One region of the Rhizobium sp. USDA 4016 genome, then DNA from elsewhere that is predicted to be linked to it. Evidence: riboswitches for the same ligand, from Rfam matches in the RefSeq annotation. Region 1 holds a riboswitch; each other region holds the start of a gene.

Evidence for each region. Region 1 has a riboswitch for thiamine pyrophosphate ahead of thiB (thiamine ABC transporter substrate binding subunit). Riboswitches for the same ligand answer to the same signal wherever they lie in the genome.
Region 2: it holds a riboswitch for thiamine pyrophosphate, as region 1 does, so the genes downstream of both, ACZ9DP_RS08490 (hydroxyethylthiazole kinase) here and thiB (thiamine ABC transporter substrate binding subunit) in region 1, are expected to answer to the same signal.
Region 3: it holds a riboswitch for thiamine pyrophosphate, as region 1 does, so the genes downstream of both, thiC (phosphomethylpyrimidine synthase ThiC) here and thiB (thiamine ABC transporter substrate binding subunit) in region 1, are expected to answer to the same signal.

The regions. Positions count from the first base shown of each region.
Region 1 covers NZ_JBWCCY010000004.1:4,195,824-4,199,093, reverse strand. Annotated here, with positions in the region: gene ACZ9DP_RS36500 (ABC-F family ATP-binding cassette domain-containing protein) at 1-1,234, opposite strand, end outside; gene ACZ9DP_RS36495 (thiamine diphosphokinase) at 1,238-1,888, opposite strand; TPP riboswitch at 1,985-2,098, shown strand; gene thiB (thiamine ABC transporter substrate binding subunit) at 2,147-3,169, shown strand; gene thiP (thiamine/thiamine pyrophosphate ABC transporter permease ThiP) at 3,169-3,270, shown strand, end outside.
Region 2 covers NZ_JBWCCY010000002.1:1,548,194-1,551,463, reverse strand. Annotated here, with positions in the region: gene ACZ9DP_RS08505 (carbohydrate ABC transporter permease) at 1-453, shown strand, start outside; gene thiD (bifunctional hydroxymethylpyrimidine kinase/phosphomethylpyrimidine kinase) at 467-1,267, opposite strand; gene thiE (thiamine phosphate synthase) at 1,264-1,899, opposite strand; partial or broken gene ACZ9DP_RS08490 (hydroxyethylthiazole kinase) at 1,989-2,084, opposite strand; TPP riboswitch at 2,133-2,229, opposite strand; gene ACZ9DP_RS08485 (FkbM family methyltransferase) at 2,461-2,724, opposite strand.
Region 3 covers NZ_JBWCCY010000002.1:1,295,087-1,298,356, forward strand. Annotated here, with positions in the region: gene kduI (5-dehydro-4-deoxy-D-glucuronate isomerase) at 1-452, shown strand, start outside; gene kduD (2-dehydro-3-deoxy-D-gluconate 5-dehydrogenase KduD) at 458-1,213, shown strand; TPP riboswitch at 1,277-1,388, shown strand; gene thiC (phosphomethylpyrimidine synthase ThiC) at 1,481-3,270, shown strand, end outside.

The sequences.
Region 1 (3,270 bases):
GCGCGCGCTCACCGCCTGACAGGTTCCTGATCGGCGTGCGCGCCTGCTCCGGCTGGAAGAGGAACTCCTTCATGTAGCCGGTGACGTGCCGTTGCTCCCCGTTCACCAGCAGATTCTCGCCGCGCCCGTCGGTCAGGTAGTGCGCGAGCGTATCCTCCAGATTGAGATCTTCGCGCTTCTGGTCGAGCGTTGCAATCTCGAGATTGGTCCCGAGCTTCACCGTGCCACTGTCCGGCGAAAGCTGTCCCGTCAGCATCTTCAGAATCGTCGTCTTGCCCGCGCCGTTTGGTCCGACCAGACCGATGCAATCGCCGCGATGGACGCGGATTGAGAACGGCTCAACAATTTGACGGTCATCGAAAGTCTTGGTGATCTTTTCCGCTTCGATCACCAGCTTGCCGGATTCCTGCGCATCGGACACCGCAGCCTGCACGGTCCCCTGCGGCCCCTTGTGGCCACGATGCTGCGAGCGCATGGTCTGCAACTCGCCGAGGCGGCGCATGTTGCGCTTGCGCCGAGCGGTTACGCCATAGCGCAGCCAGTGCTCCTCGCGTTCGATCGCCTTGCCGAGCTTGTGCTGCTCCAGTTCTTCCGCCTCGAGCACCTGATCGCGCCAGGCTTCGAAATGGGCAAAGCCACGGTCGAGCCGCCGCGACATACCCCGGTCGAGCCAGACGGTCGCCGTGGACACCTTTTCGAGGAAACGGCGGTCGTGGGAAATCAGGACCAGCGCGCTGCGGCTTTTCTGAAGTTCGCCTTCCAGCCATTCAATGGTCGGAAGGTCGAGATGGTTCGTCGGCTCATCAAGCAGGAGAATATCCGGTTCAGGCGCCAGCACGCGGGCAAGCGCTGCGCGTCGCGCTTCGCCGCCGGAGAGGTTCTTCGGGTCCTCTTCGCCAGTAAGGCCGAGATGCGAGAGGAGGTAGCTCACGCGATAAGGATCATCGCCCGGCCCAAGACCGGCTTCCGCATAAGCCTGCACCGTCTTGAAACCGGCGAAATCCGGAGCCTGCTCCAAATAGCGCACCGTCGAGGATGGATGGCGGAAAACCTCGCCCGATTGCGCTTCAACGATGCCGGCCGCAATCTTCAGAAGGGTCGATTTGCCCGACCCGTTACGGCCGACCAGACAGATCTTATCGCCCGGCTCGACCTGCAGGGCCGCGCCGGCCAAGAGAGGCGTTCCGCCGAAGCTTAGGAAGATATCGTCGAGTTTCAGGATGGGAGGGGCCAAAAATCAGACTCCGGAAAAATCATAAGGGCGGGCCAGGACAATCGCCCGGCCGCTGCCGAGCGTAAAACGAACCTTGCCTTCCGCGACGTTGGAAATGGTGCGCGAGGAGCCGAAGGGCAAATGAAAATCGATGAGCGGATACCGGGCATTCTCGATGTAAAGACCATGCAGTTCGCTGAAGCCGGACACCGAAAACAGGCTGTTCCTCGGTAAATCGAGCTCAATTTTACCAGCGAGAAGCGGCACGGCCTCCTCCGTTCCGGAAGTCAACAGAATGTCGAAACCCTGTTCGGCAAGGCTGACGGCGTAAAGCAGGAGCTGCAGCGCGTGGTCCGAGCGCTCGCCACTGAGCGCACCGGCAAGGACAAGTCGCCGTGCGCCGCGCGCAATCGCCTCCGACACGGCGATTTCACCATCCGTTGCGGCCTTGGCGGCCGGGTAGGGCTGTTTCGGGACATGCGGAAATGCGTCCTCCAGATCCGGCGGCGTCGAGTCGAAATCCCCGACCCAAAGCTCCGGCACCACGCCAAGCGCTGCTGCATGCCGCATACCGCCGTCGGCGGCGATGAAGCGGCTGCCTGAAACGGCAGAACGCAGGCGCTCGGTCAGGGCGAGTTCGCCGCCGAGCAGGATCGTGAAAGTGGATTGGCTCATGGCATTGCCCATAGCGCAAAGCAGGGGCCAAGGGAAAGGGGCTACGGTCAGCGCGCTTCGCCCTTGTCATAAAGCCTTCATGGCGATACATCTGCCGACGCTCTAACGGGGTGCCTGGATGTCCGCAAGGATACCGGCTGAGAGGCATCGAGCCAACCCGCGGAACCTGATCCGGTTAACACCGGCGGAGGGATTAGACGCGTGACATTCGGCAACGCCCTTTTCCCCTTCAAAAGAAACTCAAGAAGGAGGCGCACCATGTCCGGCCGCACATCGATCATCTCTTCGCTGACCGCAGCATTTTTCGCCGCGACGCTCGGCTTGTCTGCCGCGCACGGCGCGGAAAAGACGCTCACCATATACACTTACGAAAGTTTCACGTCCGAATGGGGACCCGGGCCGAAGGTCAAGGACGCTTTCGAGAAGACATGCGGCTGCACGGTCAATTTCGTCAGCGTCGCCGATGGCGTCGCCCTGCTTTCGCGCTTGAAGCTCGAGGGAGCTTCCACCAAGGCTGACGTCGTCCTCGGTATCGACACGAACCTCGTCACCGAAGCCAAGGAGACCGGCCTGTTCGACGCAAGTGGCGTCGATGTCGGCGCGCTGAAGGTGCCGGGCGGCTTCGTGGACGATGTCTTCGTTCCCTACGACTACGGTCACTTCGCGATCATCTATGATACGCAAACGATCAAGGACCCGCCTCAGAGCATGAAGGATCTGGTCGAAGGTGATCCTTCGCAGAAGATCGTCATCGAAGATCCGCGAACCTCGACGCCGGGCCTCGGCCTGCTGCTCTGGGTCAAATCCATTTACGGCGACAAGGCGCCGGAAGCCTGGGGCAAACTCAAGAACCGCATCCTGACGGTCACGCCCGGCTGGTCCGAGGCCTATGGCCTGTTCACCAAGGGCGAGGCGCCGATGGTGCTGTCTTATACCACATCCCCTGCCTATCACATGGTGACTGAGAATACCGATCGCTACCAGGCCGCAGCCTTCTCGGAAGGCCACTATATCCAGATCGAAGTCGCGGGCCTTTTGAAGAATGCGCAGGACAAGGATCTTGCCCGCGACTTCCTGAAATTCATGATAACGCCCGGCTTCCAGGATACCATCCCGACGAACAACTGGATGATGCCCGTTTCCGCAACCTCCAAGCCGCTGCCGGATGCCTTTAGCAAGCTCGTCAATCCGGCCAAGACCTTCCTGATGAGCTCCGACGAGGTCGCCAGAAGCCGCAAGGCCTGGATCGACGAGTGGCTTGCGGCGATGAGCATGAACTGATGCTGCAGACCGCAGCCGAACGGCAGCGTGCATTGACCGGCGGGGCGATCAGCCTCGCCGCCGTCACGTTGTTTGTCGGACTTGCAGCGTTCTCGTTGCTT
Region 2 (3,270 bases), on a different contig from region 1:
ATCCGTATCCGCGATCTGGGTCTTCTCGATACCTATTGGGGCGTGGTGCTGCCGCAGGTCGCATTCGGCCTCGGCATGAGCATCCTGCTTTTCAGGAATTATTTCCGAAACCTCCCGGAAGAATTGTTCCAAGCGGCCTTTGTCGACGGTTGCGGCTATCTGCGCTTCTTCTGGTACATCTCGCTACCGCTTGCGCGGCCGATCGTTGCAACCGTCAGCATCATCTCCTTCGTTGGCAGCTGGAACAGTTATATCCTGCCGCTGATCATGCTGAATTCGGAATCGAAATATCCGTGGCCGCTCGGCATCATGGTCTATCGTGGCGAGTATGGCACCGAATGGCAGCTGGTGCTCGCCTTCATCACGCTTACCATCCTGCCGACGGTGATCGTGTTCTTCGTCGCCCAAAAGCATATCATCGCCGGTCTGACCGCTGGCGCCGTGAAGACCTAAGCAGCCCTGTGCATCATGCCCAGAGCTGATGAAAATGCTGAACCGGACCGTGGCCCGAACCGACGCTGAGCGTGCCGGCTTTGGCAACGGCGGCAGCCAGGTAATCTTTGGCTGTAGCGACCGCGGCCTCGAGCGATCCGCCCTTTGCGAGTTCTGCTGCAAGCGCGCTCGAAAGTGTGCAGCCGGTGCCGTGCGTGTTCTTCGTCGGAACGCGTGGCGCTTCAAACCAGGTAATCCCGCTTTCGCTTACCAGGACGTCAGGGCTTTGCATCCCGCCAAGATGGCCGCCCTTTACGAGAACGGCAGAGGGACCAAGCGCACGCAGCTTTTCCGCTTGCCGCTCCATTGCATCTCGGGTCCCTGCGACCGGCTCTCCGAGCAGAGCGGCGGCTTCTGGCAGATTGGGGGTAAGAAGCGTTGCGAGCGGCAAAAGCCGGGTCTTGAGAAAGTCGATGGCATCAACATCAAGGAGGGCAGCACCTCCTTTGGCAATCATCACCGGATCGAGCACGATCGGTATGCCGCGGTGCGGCAAAAGGGCATTGGCGACAGCTTCGGCAATCGGTGCATTGGCGATCATGCCGATCTTCACCGCATCGACGCGGATATCGGCGAGGACCATGGCGATCTGCTCGGCGACGAAGTCAGCGGGAACTGCATGCACGCTGGAAACGCCCTGGGTATTCTGAGCCGTCAAGGCCGTCAAAACGGCCATGCCATAGGTGCCGCGCGCCGAACATGTTTTCAAATCGGCCTGGACGCCCGCGCCGCCCGAAGGGTCGGAGCCGGCAATGGAAAGAACGTTGCATATCATGCGCGTGCCTTTCGGATTGCGTCAGTAATGCTCGCGGCAGCCTGCCGCGGATCCGGCGTGCCACAGATAGCAGATACGACCGCGAGCCCCTTTGCCCCTGCCGCAAGCACATATTCTGCATGGGTCGCCTTGGGGCCGCCGATCGCGACCCCTGGTACGCGGCAGGCCCTCGCGCGCCTTGCCACGCCATCGATGCCGATCGGAGGCTTGTGATCCGGTTTTGTCGATGTGGCAAAGACAGGACCGATACCGGCATAGTCGACGATTGCCGGGTCGACGGCCGCGGCCAGTTCCTCGGTTGCCACCGAAAGTCCAAGGATCATCGATGATCCGATCTGTTTGCGCGCGTCGCGGGCGGCAATGTCATTTTGCCCGACATGCAGACCATCCGCGCCGATCGCGATCGCGGCCTTAACGTCGTCGTTGACGATCAAAAGGGCGCCGGTTTCGGCAAGCGCGGTCTTCAACGCCCGGCCAGTCTCAATCATGCTTGCCGTACCGGCATGTTTGTCGCGCAGCTGTATGATCGTTGCTCCGCCGGAAACCGCGGCGAGCGCCGTCTTGACCATGCCGATACCGGCGCACAGATCCGGGTCGAGGACAAGATAAAGGGAAAGATCGAAACGCTTCATCTCGATGTTACTCTTGCCGCAGCATCGAGTGCGGTTCCATCGAGCTGCGCAAGCGCGTCAAGGAGGCGCCATGAAAGGGAACCGGGCCTGATATTCATCGCGACGTAGTTGGTGATGCAATGCACGAGCGGCGGCGTCGCGCGCATGGCAGCGAAGAGTTGTCCGGGTGAAGTTCGTATCGGCATTTGCCCCTTTCTGGGCGGGGCAAATGCGCGGGGAGCCGGACTGAATAAGCAAGGCTCCGAGCGACTCCCTCCGCCAGCATTATCCGGTTCAGGTTCGAAGGGTACTTCTCAGCCCGTCTTGCAACGGACGCCCCTGTCTCTCATCGTGGTCTTCATTGCAGACAAATTTCTGTCTGTCACCCCTAAAAAAAGCATGGCTGATTGCCTGAAGTCAGATCCCGCTACCAACATCTGCCCTTCGAGAGCCTGATGGGAGAAAGGCGGGAATAAAGACGTTTTCATGCCGCTCCTTTGTCGAACTATGGCGGCTCCTTTTTCGGCAAGCGGCGGAGTTGCAAGCTTCGATGACGGCGATGACAAGAACGAGCCCCGACGCTCAATGCTCCGATATTTGTTGGGACGCTCCGGCGCGTTCGGCCGGAATGCACACCCACTCGTGGCGACTGCGATCATGTATTGCGTAATCGTTTTCGTTATATATTCTGGCTACATCGTCAAAATTCTCGGTAACTTCCACCACTATAAGTGGTCTTATATTCGCTAGACAGTGCGAACTACCGAGAAGCACATGGTGTTCGGCACTCTCCACATCTATCTTCAGCAGTGCCGGACGAAGGCCCGTCTCCCAAGAACGTGTCAAGCTGCATCATCTCGACCGTGACGGATTCCATCAGCGCATCGCTGAACGCATTTTCTCGGTTTTGTTCAAAATTTTTATAGTTTTTGTCCAATGAATTGTTCTGTCCCGACATGCCTTCTATCCAAAATTCCACGGGGCCATCGAGATCTCCACACGCGGGCTTCAACGATTTTAATGTTCGCAAAGCGCTCTGTATTGGTTTGAAGATACGGCAAATTGTTGGGCCCGGGTTCGAAAACGATAACAGTACCGTCATCGCCAACGATCTTTGCTAAATGAACCGAAAGATAGCCGATATGGCGGCCGAGCTCGAACGGTATCTCCGGGCTTTGCAAGCTCGGCAAGCGTCTTCATGATATGCGTCTCGCGGTGCTTCCCTTTGAACCAATATCCCCGATGTTTATAAAGGTTCAATCTTATGGGCGCATCGCGCCACCAATGATGGCGCACGACAATATCACGCGTTCCCCAGTGCGAAGGACATGGAGTGCAACTCGCCGCAGGGGCGGTATCTCGCCAGACTTCGCAGCGGCATCGTACGGTCTC
Region 3 (3,270 bases), on a different contig from region 1:
TTTCGACGCCGGCACATCAACCGCATCCCACGGTGCTCTTGACGCGCGAACAGGCTCGGCATCTAACGTTTGGCGAAGCGGCAACTGCCAACAAGCGATCAATCTTCCAGTTCATCCATCCCGAGGTCTGCCAGTCCTGCCAGCTCACCATGGGACTGACGATGCTGGAGCCGGGCAGCATCTGGAACACCATGCCGAGCCACATCCATGACCGGCGCATGGAAGCCTACCTATACTTCGATCTCGATACCGATCAGCGCGTCTTCCATTTCATGGGCGAACCGCAGGAGACCCGGCACATGCTGGTCGCAAACGAGCAGGCGATCATCTCGCCTCCGTGGTCGATCCATTCGGGTGCTGGCACCAAGAATTACAGCTTCATCTGGGCGATGGCCGGTGACAACAAGAGCTTCACCGACATGGATCAGATCGCGATCGCAGATTTAAGGTAAGTCCAATGGCAAATCCATTTGATCTTTCCGGCAGCGTGGCCATTGTCACGGGCGCCAATACTGGCATAGGGCAGGGCATTGCGATGGCGCTTGCGGAAGCAGGTGCCTCGATTGCCGCCGTCGGCCGCTCGTCTATGGATGAAACCGAGGCGATGGTCACGGAGGCTGGGGCACGCTTCCATGCCATCAAGGCCGATCTTGGCACGATCGCGCCGGTAAAGCGTATCGTCGCCGAAACGCTCTCGGCCTTCGGTGCACTCGACATCCTCGTCAACAATGCCGGTATCATTCGCCGCGCCGATGCGATCGACTTCACCGAGGAAGACTGGGACGCCGTCATCGACACCAATCTCAAAACGGCCTTCTTCCTATCTCAGGCCGCTGGCCGCCACATGATCGAAAAGGGCAGGGGCAAGATTATCAACATCGCCTCGCTGCTGTCCTTCCAAGGCGGCATCCGGATTCCGTCCTACACGGCCTCGAAGAGCGGCCTTGCCGGCGTCACGAGGCTGCTTGCCTGCGAATGGGCAGGCAAAGGCGTCAACGTCAACGCCATCGCGCCCGGCTACTTTGTCACCAACAACACGACGGCGCTCCGCGAAGATCCGGACCGCAGTACCGCCATTCTGGCACGCATCCCGGCAGGGCGGTGGGGAGTGCCCGCCGAACTCGGCGGTGCGGCGGTGTTTCTCGCCTCATCGGCGTCCGACTACGTCCACGGCACCGTCTTGCCGGTCGACGGCGGGTGGCTGGCTCGCTGACTGCAAAGGAGGGTGAACTGAGCCGCTCGTCTTGACACCGGCGACACCCGACCTTAACCTTTGAACATTCACCAGGGGGGTCCCGGCAAGGGGCTGAGATACTGCTGTCGCGCGCAGTGACCCGTTGAACCTGATCCAGTTCATACTGGCGTAGGGACGGTGCGAGCGCTCGAAAGGCTTGGAATTCACGCGTGGAATCCATGCCGGCGTCTTTCCATCATTCCGGCTGAGGACTGGGTCTCCAATCACAACTTGGAGCCTCAAACCATGAATATTGCCGCAAAGACCATTACCCCGACCGTTACCACCGGCCCTTTGCCGGCATCCCGCAAAGTTTACGTTGCGGGAGATATCCATCCCGGAATTCGCGTGCCTATGCGCGAGATCAGCGTTCATCCGACCGCAGGCGAGCCGCCAGTCGCGGTCTATGATTCGTCTGGCCCCTATACGGTCGAGGGGGCCGATATTCGCATCGAAGAGGGCTTGCCTCAGCTTCGGCGCGACTGGGTGCTGGCCCGCGGCGACGTCGAGGCCTATCAGGGTCGCCACGTGCGCCCGGAAGACAATGGTTTTGCCAGCGGTGAGCGGCTGACGCCCGAATTTCCCGGCCAGCGCCAGCCGCTGCGGGCCAAGAACGGCAGGGCCGTCACCCAGCTTGCCTATGCGCGTGCCGGCATCATCACGCCGGAAATGGAATTCATCGCCATCCGCGAAAATCTCGGCCGAAAGGCACAAGGCGAGGCCATGGTTCGCGACGGCGAAAGCTTCGGTGCCCATATCCCCGACTATGTCACACCTGAATTCGTCCGGCAGGAAGTGGCCTCAGGCCGCGCGATCATCCCCGCCAACATCAATCATCCCGAGGCCGAACCGATGATCATCGGCCGCAACTTCCTGGTGAAGATCAACGCCAATATCGGCAATTCCGCCGTCACCTCGTCGATGGCCGAAGAGGTCGAAAAGATGGTTTGGGCGGCGCGCTGGGGTGCCGATACGGTCATGGACCTTTCGACCGGCCGCAACATCCACAATATCCGCGAATGGATCATCCGCAATTCGCCATTGCCGATCGGCACCGTGCCGCTCTACCAGGCGCTGGAAAAGGTCGAAGGCATTGCCGAGAACCTGACATGGGAGGTTTATCGTGACACGCTGATCGAACAGGCGGAACAGGGTGTCGACTATTTCACCATTCATGCCGGCGTGCGGCTCCACTATATCCCGCTGACCGTCAACCGGGTGACCGGAATCGTCTCGCGCGGCGGCTCGATCATGGCGAAGTGGTGTCTGCATCACCACCGTGAGAGCTTTCTTTACGAGCATTTCGAGGAGATCTGCGATATCTGCCGCGCCTATGACGTCTCCTTCTCGCTCGGCGACGGCCTGCGGCCGGGCTCGATTGCCGATGCCAATGACGCAGCGCAGTTCGCCGAGCTCGAAACCCTTGGCGAACTGACGAAGATTGCCTGGGCGAAGGACTGCCAGGTGATGATCGAAGGGCCAGGCCATGTTCCGATGCACAAGATCAAGGAAAACATGGACAAGCAGCTTGCCGTCTGCGGCGAGGCGCCCTTCTACACGCTCGGCCCTCTGACGACGGATATCGCACCCGGCTACGACCACATTACCTCAGGCATAGGGGCTGCGATGATCGGTTGGTTCGGGACGGCCATGCTTTGCTATGTCACGCCAAAGGAGCATCTTGGGTTGCCCGATCGGAATGATGTCAAGATCGGGGTCATCACCTACAAAATCGCAGCGCATGCCGCCGACCTCGCCAAGGGACATCCGGCCGCGCGTCTTCGCGACGATGCACTGTCACGCGCCCGCTTCGAGTTCCGCTGGGAGGATCAGTTCAATCTCTCCCTGGACCCGGAAACAGCCCGCAGCTTCCATGACGAAACGCTGCCGAAAGAGGCGCACAAGGTCGCGCATTTCTGCTCGATGTGCGGCCCGAAATTCTGCTCCATGCGAATTTCGCACGACATTCGCGCCGAGGCGCAGAAGGAGGGCTTGGATGCGATGGCGGCAAAATTCCGCGAGGGCGGCGATCTCTA